2 regions of the Massilia sp. 01N417 genome follow, and region 2 is predicted to be linked to the other one. Evidence: predicted binding sites of a transcription regulator. Region 2 holds the regulator's gene; the other holds the start of a gene.
What was found. The regulator FliA, encoded in region 2, starts transcription of late flagellar genes. The targets are predictions, from matches to a motif close to CTAAAGTTTNNNNNNNNNNNGCCGNTA.

Region 1: AC1DOQ_RS24050 (flagellar protein FliT) is a predicted target of FliA. The motif match lies at 4,088-4,114, and genes of this name have one in related genera.

What each region holds. Positions count from the first base shown of each region.
Region 1 covers NZ_JBFTRS010000028.1:75,356-80,957, forward strand. The annotation lists gene AC1DOQ_RS24040 (M13 family metallopeptidase) at 1-1,179, opposite strand, end outside; gene AC1DOQ_RS24045 (M1 family metallopeptidase) at 1,227-3,842, opposite strand; gene AC1DOQ_RS24050 (flagellar protein FliT) at 4,165-4,446, shown strand; gene aac(6') (aminoglycoside 6'-N-acetyltransferase) at 4,536-4,994, shown strand; gene AC1DOQ_RS24060 (winged helix-turn-helix transcriptional regulator) at 5,003-5,392, opposite strand.
Region 2 covers NZ_JBFTRS010000006.1:1,484-7,085, forward strand. The annotation lists gene flhF (flagellar biosynthesis protein FlhF) at 1-1,127, shown strand, start outside; gene AC1DOQ_RS08265 (MinD/ParA family ATP-binding protein) at 1,120-1,935, shown strand; gene AC1DOQ_RS08270 (RNA polymerase sigma factor FliA) at 1,956-2,684, shown strand; gene AC1DOQ_RS08275 (flagellar motor protein) at 2,675-3,418, shown strand; gene motD (flagellar motor protein MotD) at 3,433-4,170, shown strand; gene AC1DOQ_RS08285 (hypothetical protein) at 4,240-4,728, shown strand; gene AC1DOQ_RS08290 (M35 family metalloendopeptidase) at 4,739-5,602, opposite strand, start outside.

The DNA.
Region 1 (5,602 bases), on a different contig from region 2:
CGGGAAATATTTGGCGACGTAGATCTTGCCGACCGCCTCGTCCATCGCCTCGTTGGTCGCGGCCAGCGCGCGCTTCCAGCGCAGCGACTGTTGCGGCGTGCCGCTGAGGGCCTTGCCGTAGAACTCGAAACGCTGGTCGGACACGGCCTTCGGCAGCACGCTCGCCATCTGGTTGATGCGGTGGAAGGCCAGGTAGTCCTTCCAGGTCTGCAGGTCGACCCTCTGCACCAGCGCGGCCTCGCCCACCACCGCGCCCGGATGCCAGACGATGAATTTCTGCTGGTCGCCCAGGCGTGCGGCCTTGAAGAAGGCGTTCCAGTCCATGCCCGGGGCCTTGGCCGTGAAGTCCTTCGCGGTCCAGGTGTTGTCGGCCTTCTGCACGTCGGCCGAATCGGCGCGGGTGGCGTGGGTGTTGGCGATGTCGACTTCGAGCGCGAACACCTTGGCGGCCTTGGCCTCGGCATCCGCATCGCCGTAGCCGGCCAGTTTCAGCATCGCGGCGATGTGCTGCTGGTACTTGGTGCGCAGCTCGGCCATCTTCGGATTGTTGTCCAGGTAGTAGGCACGGTCCGGCATGCCCAGGCCGCCCTGCAGGAGGTAAGGCATGTTGCGCGTGGTGTCGTGCAGGCCCTGCGCCACCCACAGGCCGAACACGTTCTCGGTGAAGAAGTGGGTGTTGTTCAGCGGGTCGACGTCGGCGCGGATCGATTCGCCCAGCGCGCGCGTAAGGCCGGCCTTGTCCTTGATGGCCTCGATCTTCGCCAGCATCGGCTTGAGCGGGGCGATGCCCTTGCCTTCGATGGCCGGCTCGTTCATGTAGGAGCGGTAGTAGTCGGATACCTTGCGCGCCTCGCCGCCCAGTTTCTTGTCGCCGGCGAGGTCCTCGATCATCTTGACGATGCGCTGGTTGGTCTCTTCCGCCAGCGCGCCCATCGCGCCCCAGGAGCTGCGGTCGGCCGGGATCTCGGTCTTCGACAGCCAGTCGCCGTTCGCGTAGGCGAAGAAATCGTCGCCCGGGCGGATGGCCGCGCTGCCTTGCGGCGCTTCGGCCCTGGGTGCATTGGCCGGCTGCGCCTGCCCTGCTGCCTGCCCTGCTGCGTGGCCCGGCATCGAGATGACGGCGGCGCCGCACAGGGCGAGCACGATCGCCGTCTTTACTGGTGTCCAGCTGGTCTTCATGGAGTTCCCTTCTTGTTGATTGATCTGTTTATTGTAGTACCTGGGGTTCATTTCAGCGCCTCGCGCACCTGTGGCAGCAGGCGCGCCTTCTGGGCCGCGCGCACGCGCACGCCATTGGCGACCCGCTGCGCTTCGACCTGGGCGTCGGCCTCGAAGTTCTGGCGAACGAAGTCTTCCATGCGCTGGGCGTCCTGCAAGCTCGAGGAAGCGGTGACGAGACCCGGGAACACCCGGTAGCGGTTCAGCGCATCCTGGGTTTTCATCAGCGGCTCGCGGTTGGCGACGGCGAAGTTCCAGGCCTGGTCGAGGTGTTCGCGGCCCACGCCCAGCACGATGCGGGCGACCATGGTCGGCGGCGTCGACGGCGCCAGCGACATCTGCAGCACCTTGTCGGCCAGGGCCGGATCCTGGACCTGGGTCAGCGCCCCGGTCAGGCGCGAACGCTCCTCGTTGTTCTGGCTCGCGGCCAGGCGCCCGGCGATGGCGTCGAAGGTGGCGGCGTCGGCGTAGCGGCCGGCGGCCGAGGTGACGAAGCCGATCATCGCCGGGCTGACCGCGGCGGGGTCCTTCAGCCAGCGCTGGAAGCGGCTGCGGGCCTCGGCGATCGCCTCTTCGTCGCCGGCGCGGGCCAGGACGCCGGCCAGCAGGGCGCGCAGCTGGGCGTCTTCGGCGGTCTCGCCCGGCTTTTCGTCCCAGCCCAGCTTCGCCAGCTTCGGCCTGGCGAAGCCGATGATGAAGCGGCGGACCTGCGGCCGCTCCGGCTCGCCGCGCGCCAGCGCATCCAGGAAGTTCAGGTCGGCGACGATCGACTCCCACACCGCCAGGCGCGGCTCGTCGGCCAGCTGCCCGGCCAGCTTCAGCCAGGCCTCGAGCGGCACGCTGCCGGCCGTGACCTGGGTCCAGGTGTCGTTGAGGAGCTTCAGGCGGGTGGCGTCCGGCAGGTGCGCGGCCTGGCCGGCCAGGGCGTCGAAGCTGGGACGGTCGTACTGGATGCGGAAGTAGCCGACACTGTGCGGATCCACCACCAGCGCACCTTCGCAACCCGGCAGCATCAGCTTGGTACTGGCGCCGGACAGCAGGGTATACATCGCCTTGCCGTTCACGGTACCGACCTGCACGGGCACGTTCCACAGCCGGTTTTCCGTGGCCGGCTCGTCGAGGCGGAACTGCTGCTGGCTGAGGCTCACCTTGCGCTTGCCGTCCTCGCAGGCCTGTTCGACCTTGATGAGCGGGAAGCCCGGCTGGGTGGTCCAGTCCGAGGCCAGCTTGCCGACCGGCTTGCCGGACGCCTGCTCCAGCGCGGCCCACAGGTCGGCCGAGGTGGTATTCGAGTACTGGTGCTTCGCCAAGTAGGCGCGGATGCCCTTGCGGAAGGCGTCTTCGCCAAGATACGCCTCGAGCATGCGCAGGAAGGCCTGGCCCTTCTCGTAGGTGATGTCGTCGAAGGCGTCGGCGGCCTGGGCTTCGGTCTCGACCGGGGTCTGGATCGGGTGGGTGGTCTTGCGCGAGTCGAGGTTCATGACGCGCTCGCGGTCGCCGATGTTGGCCAGGTAGGGCCGCCACTCCGGGTGGAAATGCTCGGTGGCCTTGGACGCCATCCAGGAAGCGAAGCCCTCGTTCAGCCACAGGTTGTCCCACCAGGCCATGGTCACCAGGTTGCCGAACCACTGGTGGGCCATCTCGTGGGCGTTGACCGAGAAGGTGCCCTGCTTGACGCTTTCCGGGCTGGTCTTCGGGTCGTACAGCAGGGTGTTCTCGTTGTAGACGATGCCGCCCCAGTTTTCCATCGCGCCGTTGAAACCGTTCGGGATCGCGATCTGGTCGAGCTTGGCCAGCGGATACGGCACGCCGAAGTAGTTGTTATAGAAGTGAAGCAGGTCGCGGCTGGCGCTCAGTGCGAATGCGCCCTTGTCCTTCTTGCCTTCGGTGGTGACGACGCCGATCTCGACCCCGTCCTGCCTGGCACTGATGCGCTCGAACTCGCCGGCAGCCAGCACCACCAGGTAGCTCGGCATCTTCGGGGTCGGCTTGAAGCTGATGCGCTGCTTGCCGCCGGCAAGCTTCGCCTGCTTGTCGACCGGGGTATTGGAATAGGCTTTCAGGCCCGCCGGCAGGTCGACCGACAGGCGGAATTTCGCGCGGAAGGCGGGCTCGTCCCAGGTCGGCAGCATGCGCCGGGCGTCGGTCGGCTCCATGGTGGTGGCGATCAGCTTCTTGTCGGCCTTGCCGGCCTGGTAATTTACATAGAACAGGCCGCGCCCTTCCCGGTTGATCTTGCCGCGGAAGGCCAGGTCGAGGCGGTAGCGTCCCGGCGCCAGTTCTTGCGGGAGGGTGAAGCTGAGAGTCTCCTGCTTGTCGTCCAGCACCGGCGTCAGCTTGAGCTGCTTCATGCCCTTGCCCGACAGGGCCGCGCTCTCGATCTCCAGGGCGGCGGCGTTCAGCATGATGGTCGAGGTCGGCTTGAGGACCTCGATCGCTATGCCTTCGGTGCCGCTGAAGGTATTGGCCTCGATGTCCGGCGCCAGGTGGGCGATGTATTCGACCGGAATGACGTCCTTGGGCAGTTTGCCCGGTGTCTTGTCAAAAGAAAACGGTGCCTCGGCGTGGGCACTAATGGCGGCAATGGCCAGCGCGGTAGCGCCGAAGGCCTGGAATCGTCTCATGGACTTTTCTCCCTCTCTCTCATCTTGTTATCGTCGGCGCTGCTGTGGCGCACCGATCCACCCTGCACTATAAGCAAGAGAAATGGCAAGGATGACAGGATTGCGACAGACTGCAAAAAGCCGCGCTGGATTGCACGATCCGGGGAGCAGGTCGCGTTCCGCCCCTTTGCTTCGTGCGCCACGGTTCGTTGCAAACGGGCATCATCTTGATGTCGAAAAATTTTTAAAAAAATCTTTCGAAAACCCTAAAGTTCCCTAAAGTGGCGCCGTTAAGGTCTTAGATACCCGGCAATCCGGCCGAAAAAATTGCTTTTGGTGCACCATGACCTCCAACGAAGTCCTCGCCATGTACGAAAACATCGCCGCCCTCAGCGGCCGCATGGCAGCAGCAGCCAGCGAAGGCGACTTCGACGGCCTGGCCCGCCTGGAAACCCAGTGCGCCCTGCAGGCGAGCGCCACCAAATCGGGCGTTCCGGCTCTCGAAGGTGCCCAGCGCCTGCGCAAGATCGACCTGCTCAAGCAGATCATGGCCAACGACCGCGCCGTGCGCGACGTGACCGAGCCCTGGCATGGGCAGCTCGAGCGGGCCATGAGCGCTCACTGAATCCTGCCTGCCCGGCGTGGCCGGCAAAAAGCACAACCCCTGCGATGGCGACGTCTCAGGGGTTTTTTCTTGTAAAGGCGTTCTGACACATGCATATCACCATCCTTCCCTGCGCGTCGGCCGGACAGGACGGCTGGCTGGACTTCCGCCAGGCGCTGTGGCCGGACTGTCCCAGGGACGAACACCTGGCCGAGATGCAGTCCGCCCTCGCTCTGCCGGACAAATACGCGCAGTTCCTGGCTTGCGGAGCGGACGGCCGGGCCGCCGGCTTCGTCGAAGCCTCGCTGCGCACGGACTACGTCAACGGAACGGACAGCTCGCCGGTCGCCTTTCTCGAGGGGATTTACGTGGCGCCATCCTGCCGCCGCCAGGGCGTCGGCAGGCTGCTGGTTGCCGCCGTGGCCGCATGGGCCAGGGCGCGTGGATGCAGCGAACTCGCATCGGACGCGCCGCTGGACAACGTGGTCAGCCATGCCATGCACACCGCGCTGGGCTTCGAGGAAACCGAGCGGGTCGTGTACTTCCGCAAACTCCTGGCCTCTTCCTGATCCCGGCCTCAGGCGCCTTGCGCCGTCGCGGCCACCCTGCCCTGCGCCGCCAGGATCCCCGCCATATTCCCCTCGATCCACTCGGCCAGCTCACCCAGCTTGCCGCTGATCTCCTCCCCCAGCGGCGTCAGGCGGTACTCGACGCGCGGCGCCGCCGTGTGGACGATGCGCTGCACGAAGCCGTCCTGTTCCAGCCAGACCAGGGTCTGGGCGAGCATCTTCTCGCTGATGCCGCCGACCTTGCGGCGCAGCTCGCCGAAACGCTGGGCGCCGTCGCCCAGGGCCACCAGCAGCAGGACGCCCCAGCGGCTGGTCACGTGCTTGAGTATTTCGCGCGAAGGACAATGTTCGGAAAATATATTGCCGCGCAGGGCGGGGTGCGGGGATGCATCGTTCATGGATTCTCCTTGCCAACCATGACATCCTAAGCCAAGCCGGGAAACTCAGCTGTCGCGTTGGACGCAGGCAAGAAAAAACCCGCTGCGGAAGATCCGAGCGGGTTTTCAGGAATTGGGGAGTGCGAGCACCAGGTATCTCCTGGCGTCGCCTCTTGCCGGTTGCATCCGGCGTTCACCTGCCACTGTAGGCAGGCAAACCGCTTCCGGGTA
Region 2 (5,602 bases):
TGCCGTCCTTCCATGACATGGACGAGCCGGCCCCGCAAACCTACGCCAACCGCCGCGCTCCGCAGCCGGAAGCACCCAGCTTCGACATGGCGGCGATGACGGCCATGATGTCCGCCGCGATCGCCCAGGCCAAGGAATCGGCAGCAAGCGCCGCCGCCGCCGAGATGCAGGGCATGATGAGCGAGCTGCGCGCGATGCGGGGCATGATGGAATCGCAGCTGTCCGAGCTGTCCTGGGGCAGCACCCAGCAGCGCGAGCCGCAGAAGGCCGCCGTGCTGCGCGAGATGCTGGGCGCCGGCTTTTCGGCCAGCCTGTCGCGCTATCTCGTAGACAAGCTCCCGGCCGGCAAGGATGCCGCCGAATCGCTCCGCTGGATCAAGACTGTCCTGGCGCGCAACATCACCACCATGGCCGATGAGGACGCGATCCTCGACCGCGGCGGCGTGTTCGCGCTGGTCGGCCCGACCGGCGTCGGCAAGACCACCACCACCGCCAAGCTGGCGGCGCGCTGCGTGATGCGCCACGGCCCGGAAAAGCTGGCCCTGATCACCACCGACGCCTACCGTATCGGCGGCCACGAGCAGCTGCGCATCTACGGCAAGATCCTCGGCGTGATGGTGCACTCGGTGAAGGATGAAGCCGACCTGCGGATCGCCTTGAAAGAGCTGCGCAACAAGCACACGGTGCTGATCGACACCATCGGCATGTCGCAGCGCGACCAGATGGTGACCGAACAGGTGGCCATGCTGACGGAGAGCGGCGCCAACGTGCAGCGCCTGCTGTGCCTGAACGCGACCTCGACCAACGAAACCCTGAACGAAGTGGTGCGCGCCTACCAGGGCACCGGCCTGGCCGGCTGCATCATGACCAAGCTGGACGAAGCCGCTTCGATCGGCGGCGTGCTGGACGTGATGATCCGCCAGAAGCTGAACCTGTATTACGTGTCGACCGGCCAGCGCGTGCCGGAAGACCTGCACCTGGCCGACCGCGCCATGCTGGTCGACCGCGCCTTCCGCAACAAGAAGGAGGCCGCGGCCCAGTTTTCCGACGCCGACCTGCCGCTGATGATGGCCGGCCTCGGCAACCTGAACAGCGACCGTTCGCTGCGCGAGGTGTATGTTGGCTAGCTTCGACTTCGACCAGGCCGAAGGCCTGCGCCGGATGCTGGCCGGCCCCAAGCCGCGGATCGTGACCTTCCTCTCGGCGACCGCGCAGGACGACAAGGGCGCCATGCTGATCAATCTCGGCGCCTCGCTGGCGCAGAGCGGCAATGACGTGCTGATCGTCGACGCCTGCGAGCGCGGCTACGGCGTGGCCCGGCGCCTGGGCGTGGACCGCGGCCCCGGCCTGCTGCAGGTGGCGCGCCAGGAGTGTGCGCTGAACCAGGTGATCCATCCGGCGCCGCAGGGCTTTTCGGTGGTGAAGATGGGCCATTCTTCCGTCACCCCCGCGCAGGCGGGGGGCGCGGATGAAACCCGCCGCCTGGCCAAGACCTTCGACGTGCTGGTCAAGCAGGCGGCCGGCAGCATCGTCATCGTCGACGGCGAATTCAGCGAGGAGGGCGGCTTTCCGGTGCCGATCATGGCCTCGTCGGAGATCGTGGTCCAGGTCTCGACCGGCGCGACATCCATCACGAATGCCTATGCCTTGATCAAGCGCCTGTCCCAGCATCTGGGCCGCCGTCCCTTCGGTATCCTTGTCACGGGCGCTACCGAAGCCGAGGCGAAGGTGGTATACGATAATATGTCATCTGCGGCAACACGTTACTTGGCGGTAACTCTGAGCTCCATGGGCTCCGTACCGGCCGACGAGTACCTGCACCGCGCCGCACGCCTCGGGCGTGCCGTGGTCGACGCTTTCCCGCTGGCGGGTGCCTCGGTGGCATTCCGCCGCCTGGCCGGCCGTTTTGCGACAGGCATGAGCCACGCTGCATAAGAGAATACGAATAAGCAAACATGTACACGGTTAAAGGGAAAGCGGACAAGAATCATTTGCTGACGGAGCATATGCCGTTGGTGAAGCGTCTCGCCCACCAGATGAAGGCGAAGCTGCCGCCGTCCGTCGAAGTCGATGACCTGGTACAGGCAGGCATGATCGGCCTGCTCGATGCGATCGGCCGCTACGAAGAGAACCACGGCGCCCAGTTCGAGACCTATGCGGTGCTGCGGATCCGCGGCGCCATGCTCGACGAGCTGCGCAACAGCGACTGGATGCCGCGTTCGACCCGCCAGAACATGCGCAAGGTGGAGCAGGCGATGGCCGCGCTGCAGCAGCAGCTCGGCCGCCCGCCCAGCGAATCCGAAGTGGCGAAATCGCTCAAGCTGCCGCTGGCCGACTACCAGGAGATGCTGGGCGATTCCGGCGGCCACCAGCTGCTCTACTACGAAGACTTCCACAGCGGCGAAGGCGACGAGGGCAGCGACAGCTTCCTCGACCGCTATGCCGTCGACGAGGACGACCCGCTGCGGGCGCTGATGGAAACCGACTTCCGCCAGGCCGTGATCGACGCCATCGACGCCTTGCCGCCGCGCGAAAAACTGCTGATGGGCCTGTATTACGAGGAAGAACTGAACCTCAAGGAGATCGGCGCGGTGATGGGCGTGTCGGAGTCGCGCGTCTCTCAGCTGCACAGCCAGGCCGTGGCCCGCCTGCGCGCCTACCTGCGGGAGCGCGCGTGGACATAGCCAGCCTGCTCGGGCTGCTGCTGGCGATCGCCGGCATCATCGTCGGCCATACCCTCGACGGCGGCAAGTTCTCCTCGCTGGTGCAGCCGGCCGCGTTCGCGATCGTGGTGGTCGGCACCTTCGGCGCCGTGCTGCTGCAAACCAGGAAATCCGCCTTCATCCGCGGCCTGCGCATGCTGCGCTGGGTGTTCGCGCCGCCGCCCGACCGCCGCCAGCACCTGGCGCGCGAAATCCACCTGTGGAGCCTGTCGGCGCGCCGCGACGGCCTGCTGTCGCTGGAACAGTACATGGCGAAGGCCGATCCCTTCATCCAGAAGGGCCTGCGCCTGGTGGTCGACGGCGTCCATCCGGACAAGCTGCGCAGCCTGCTGGAAACCGAGATCAACAGCTACGAGATGCGCGAGCGCCAGGCCGCCCGCATCTGGGAATCGGCGGCCGGCTATGCGCCGACGGTCGGCATCCTGGGCGCCGTGCTGGGCCTGATCCACGTGATGGAAAACCTGAGCGACCCCTCGCGCCTGGGCGCCGGCATCGCGGTCGCCTTCGTCTCCACGGTGTACGGCGTGGGCCTGGCCAACCTGCTGTTCTACCCGGTCGGCAATAAGCTGAAAGGGATCGTCGCCGAGCGCGTGCTGCAGTACGAAATCCTGACCGACGTGTTCCACGACATCGCCACCGGCGACACCACCCGGGTGCTCGAGGAACGCATCGCCTGCCTGATGGCGCAGCACTGATCCGGGCCGGGCACATGGCGCGCCGCAAGCACTTCGTCGAAGACAGCGAGAACCACGAGCGCTGGCTGATCTCCTACGCCGACTTCATCACCCTGCTGTTCGCCTTCTTCGTCGTCATGTACGCAGTCTCGGTGGTCAACGTCGGCAAGTACAAGGTGCTGTCGGACGCCCTCGGCGACGCCTTCGGCGGGCGCGGCGCCGCCGCCAGGATCAATACCTCGGTCGAGACCGACCCCTTGCCGCTGCCGCTGGCGAACATCATCGCGCACAAGCGTGCGGAGGCGGCCAAGCGCGAGCGCGAGCGCCTCGACCTGCTGGCGCGTAAGCTCAACAGCGTGCTGGCGCCGCTGGTCAAGAGCGGGAAGGTGCGCGTCACCCAGAACGCCCGCGGCATCACCATCGAGATCAACGCCAGCGTGCTGTTCGACGAGGGCGACGCCGGCCTTACCGGCAATGCGCGCGAAACCCTCGCCACCGTGGCCGGCCTGCTGAAGGACGATCCGCATGCGATCGAGGTCGAGGGCCACACCGACACCACCCCGATCGCCAACGCCGCCTTCCCCTCGAACTGGGAACTGTCGGCGGTGCGCGCCACCACCGTGGTGCGGCTGTTCATCGAGAGCGGGGTGGCGGAGCGCCGCCTGGCCGCGGTCGGGCGCGGCGCCAACCAGCCGATCGCTTCCAACGACGATCCGGTCGGGCGCGCGCGCAACCGGCGCGTGGCGGTCACCATCCTGGCGGGCACGGAGTAATCCCACCCGCGCACGCTTGGCATTTCGGCCATGCCGGCGCACAATCGTTCAACCCGACAGGAGATGTCGATGCGCCGACGAACGATGCTGTGCGCCGCGCTGTGGCTCATGACGGCCACCGCCGCGCGCGCCGATGAAGGAGGATTGATGAACGTGCATGCGAGCCTGAGCGTCGACGCCAGGCATGACAAGGTGCTGGTGACCTTCAGGATCGAGAACCGCGGCGAGCGCAGGGTCGGCCTGCCGCGCGAGGTGGCGGCGGATACCGAACTGACGCGTCGCCTGTTCGACCTGCGCGAGCATCCCGGCGAGGCGCCGGTGCCGTACACGGGCCGCATGGTCAAGCGCAGCCCCTTGAGCCTGGACGACTATGTCGAGCTGGCGCCGCACTCGGCCCACACGCACACCATCGACATCACCCATGCCTACGCCTTCAGGCCGGGCACGCACACCTATGTGATCCGCTACGAGGGCAGTGCGCTGGCGGACGTGCGCCAGCTCGATTCGGCGGCCGATATCAAGACCGACGCGGTCATGTTCAGCCACACCCAGAAATAAGGTTGCCGCGTTATTGCAAGGCTGGCGTGTTCTCGCCGAAGTACTCGTGCGAGTCGGCATTGTCGATGGCCTGCGACGGATTGCTGATCGCCAGGCTGGCCGCACCCGATTGGCCATAGACCCAGTCGTCGGTGCCCGCCACCACGTTGAAGTGGCTCATCTCGTGCACCAGGGTGCCGCCTTTCGAGTCGGTGCCGGTCATCGGCGCGCTCCAGAAGGCCTTGCACACGTAGATGGTGTAGGGCTGGGTCGGGTAGACGTAGGCGTAATAGGTCTTCTTGCAGCCGCAGTCCACCGTGATCGGCTTGGTCGCGAAGGCATCCTTGAGCGCCGCGAAGTGGGCCTTGATGGTAGCGACCCGGCTGCTGTCGACCGCGCCGAACCATTTCGTGTAGCGCGTACCCATCGTGCCCTTGGCCATGTAGGCGTCGCCGTCGCTCGCCATCGACAGCGCGGCCGAGACGGCCGAGGTGACGTCGGCCTGTTGCGAGGTCGTGCACTTGCTGAAGGCGAGCGCGCCGCCTGCCGCCGTTACCATGCCGGCCTGGGCCTGCATCTCGGCCAGGGTCCTGGTTTCCTCACGCGAGCCGCGCGGACGGATGCCGTCGATCCAGACGGTGGCGGCATCGGACTTCAGCTCGCCGGTGTCCTTGCCGCCGCCGGCGCCGCCGGAGAACAGGTCGGGCGAGACGGCGTGGTAGCGGATCGCATAGTCGCCGGTGGTGGCCATGTCGTAGAGTGCCGACAGTTCGACCTTGACGCTGTACGAGGCGCCGGGCTTGAGCAGGAAATAGTCGGCGGCGGTGGGCGCCGCGCGCTTGGCGATCGCGCCGAGATAGCGCACCTTCTGGCCGTCGCGCGTGATCTCGAACAG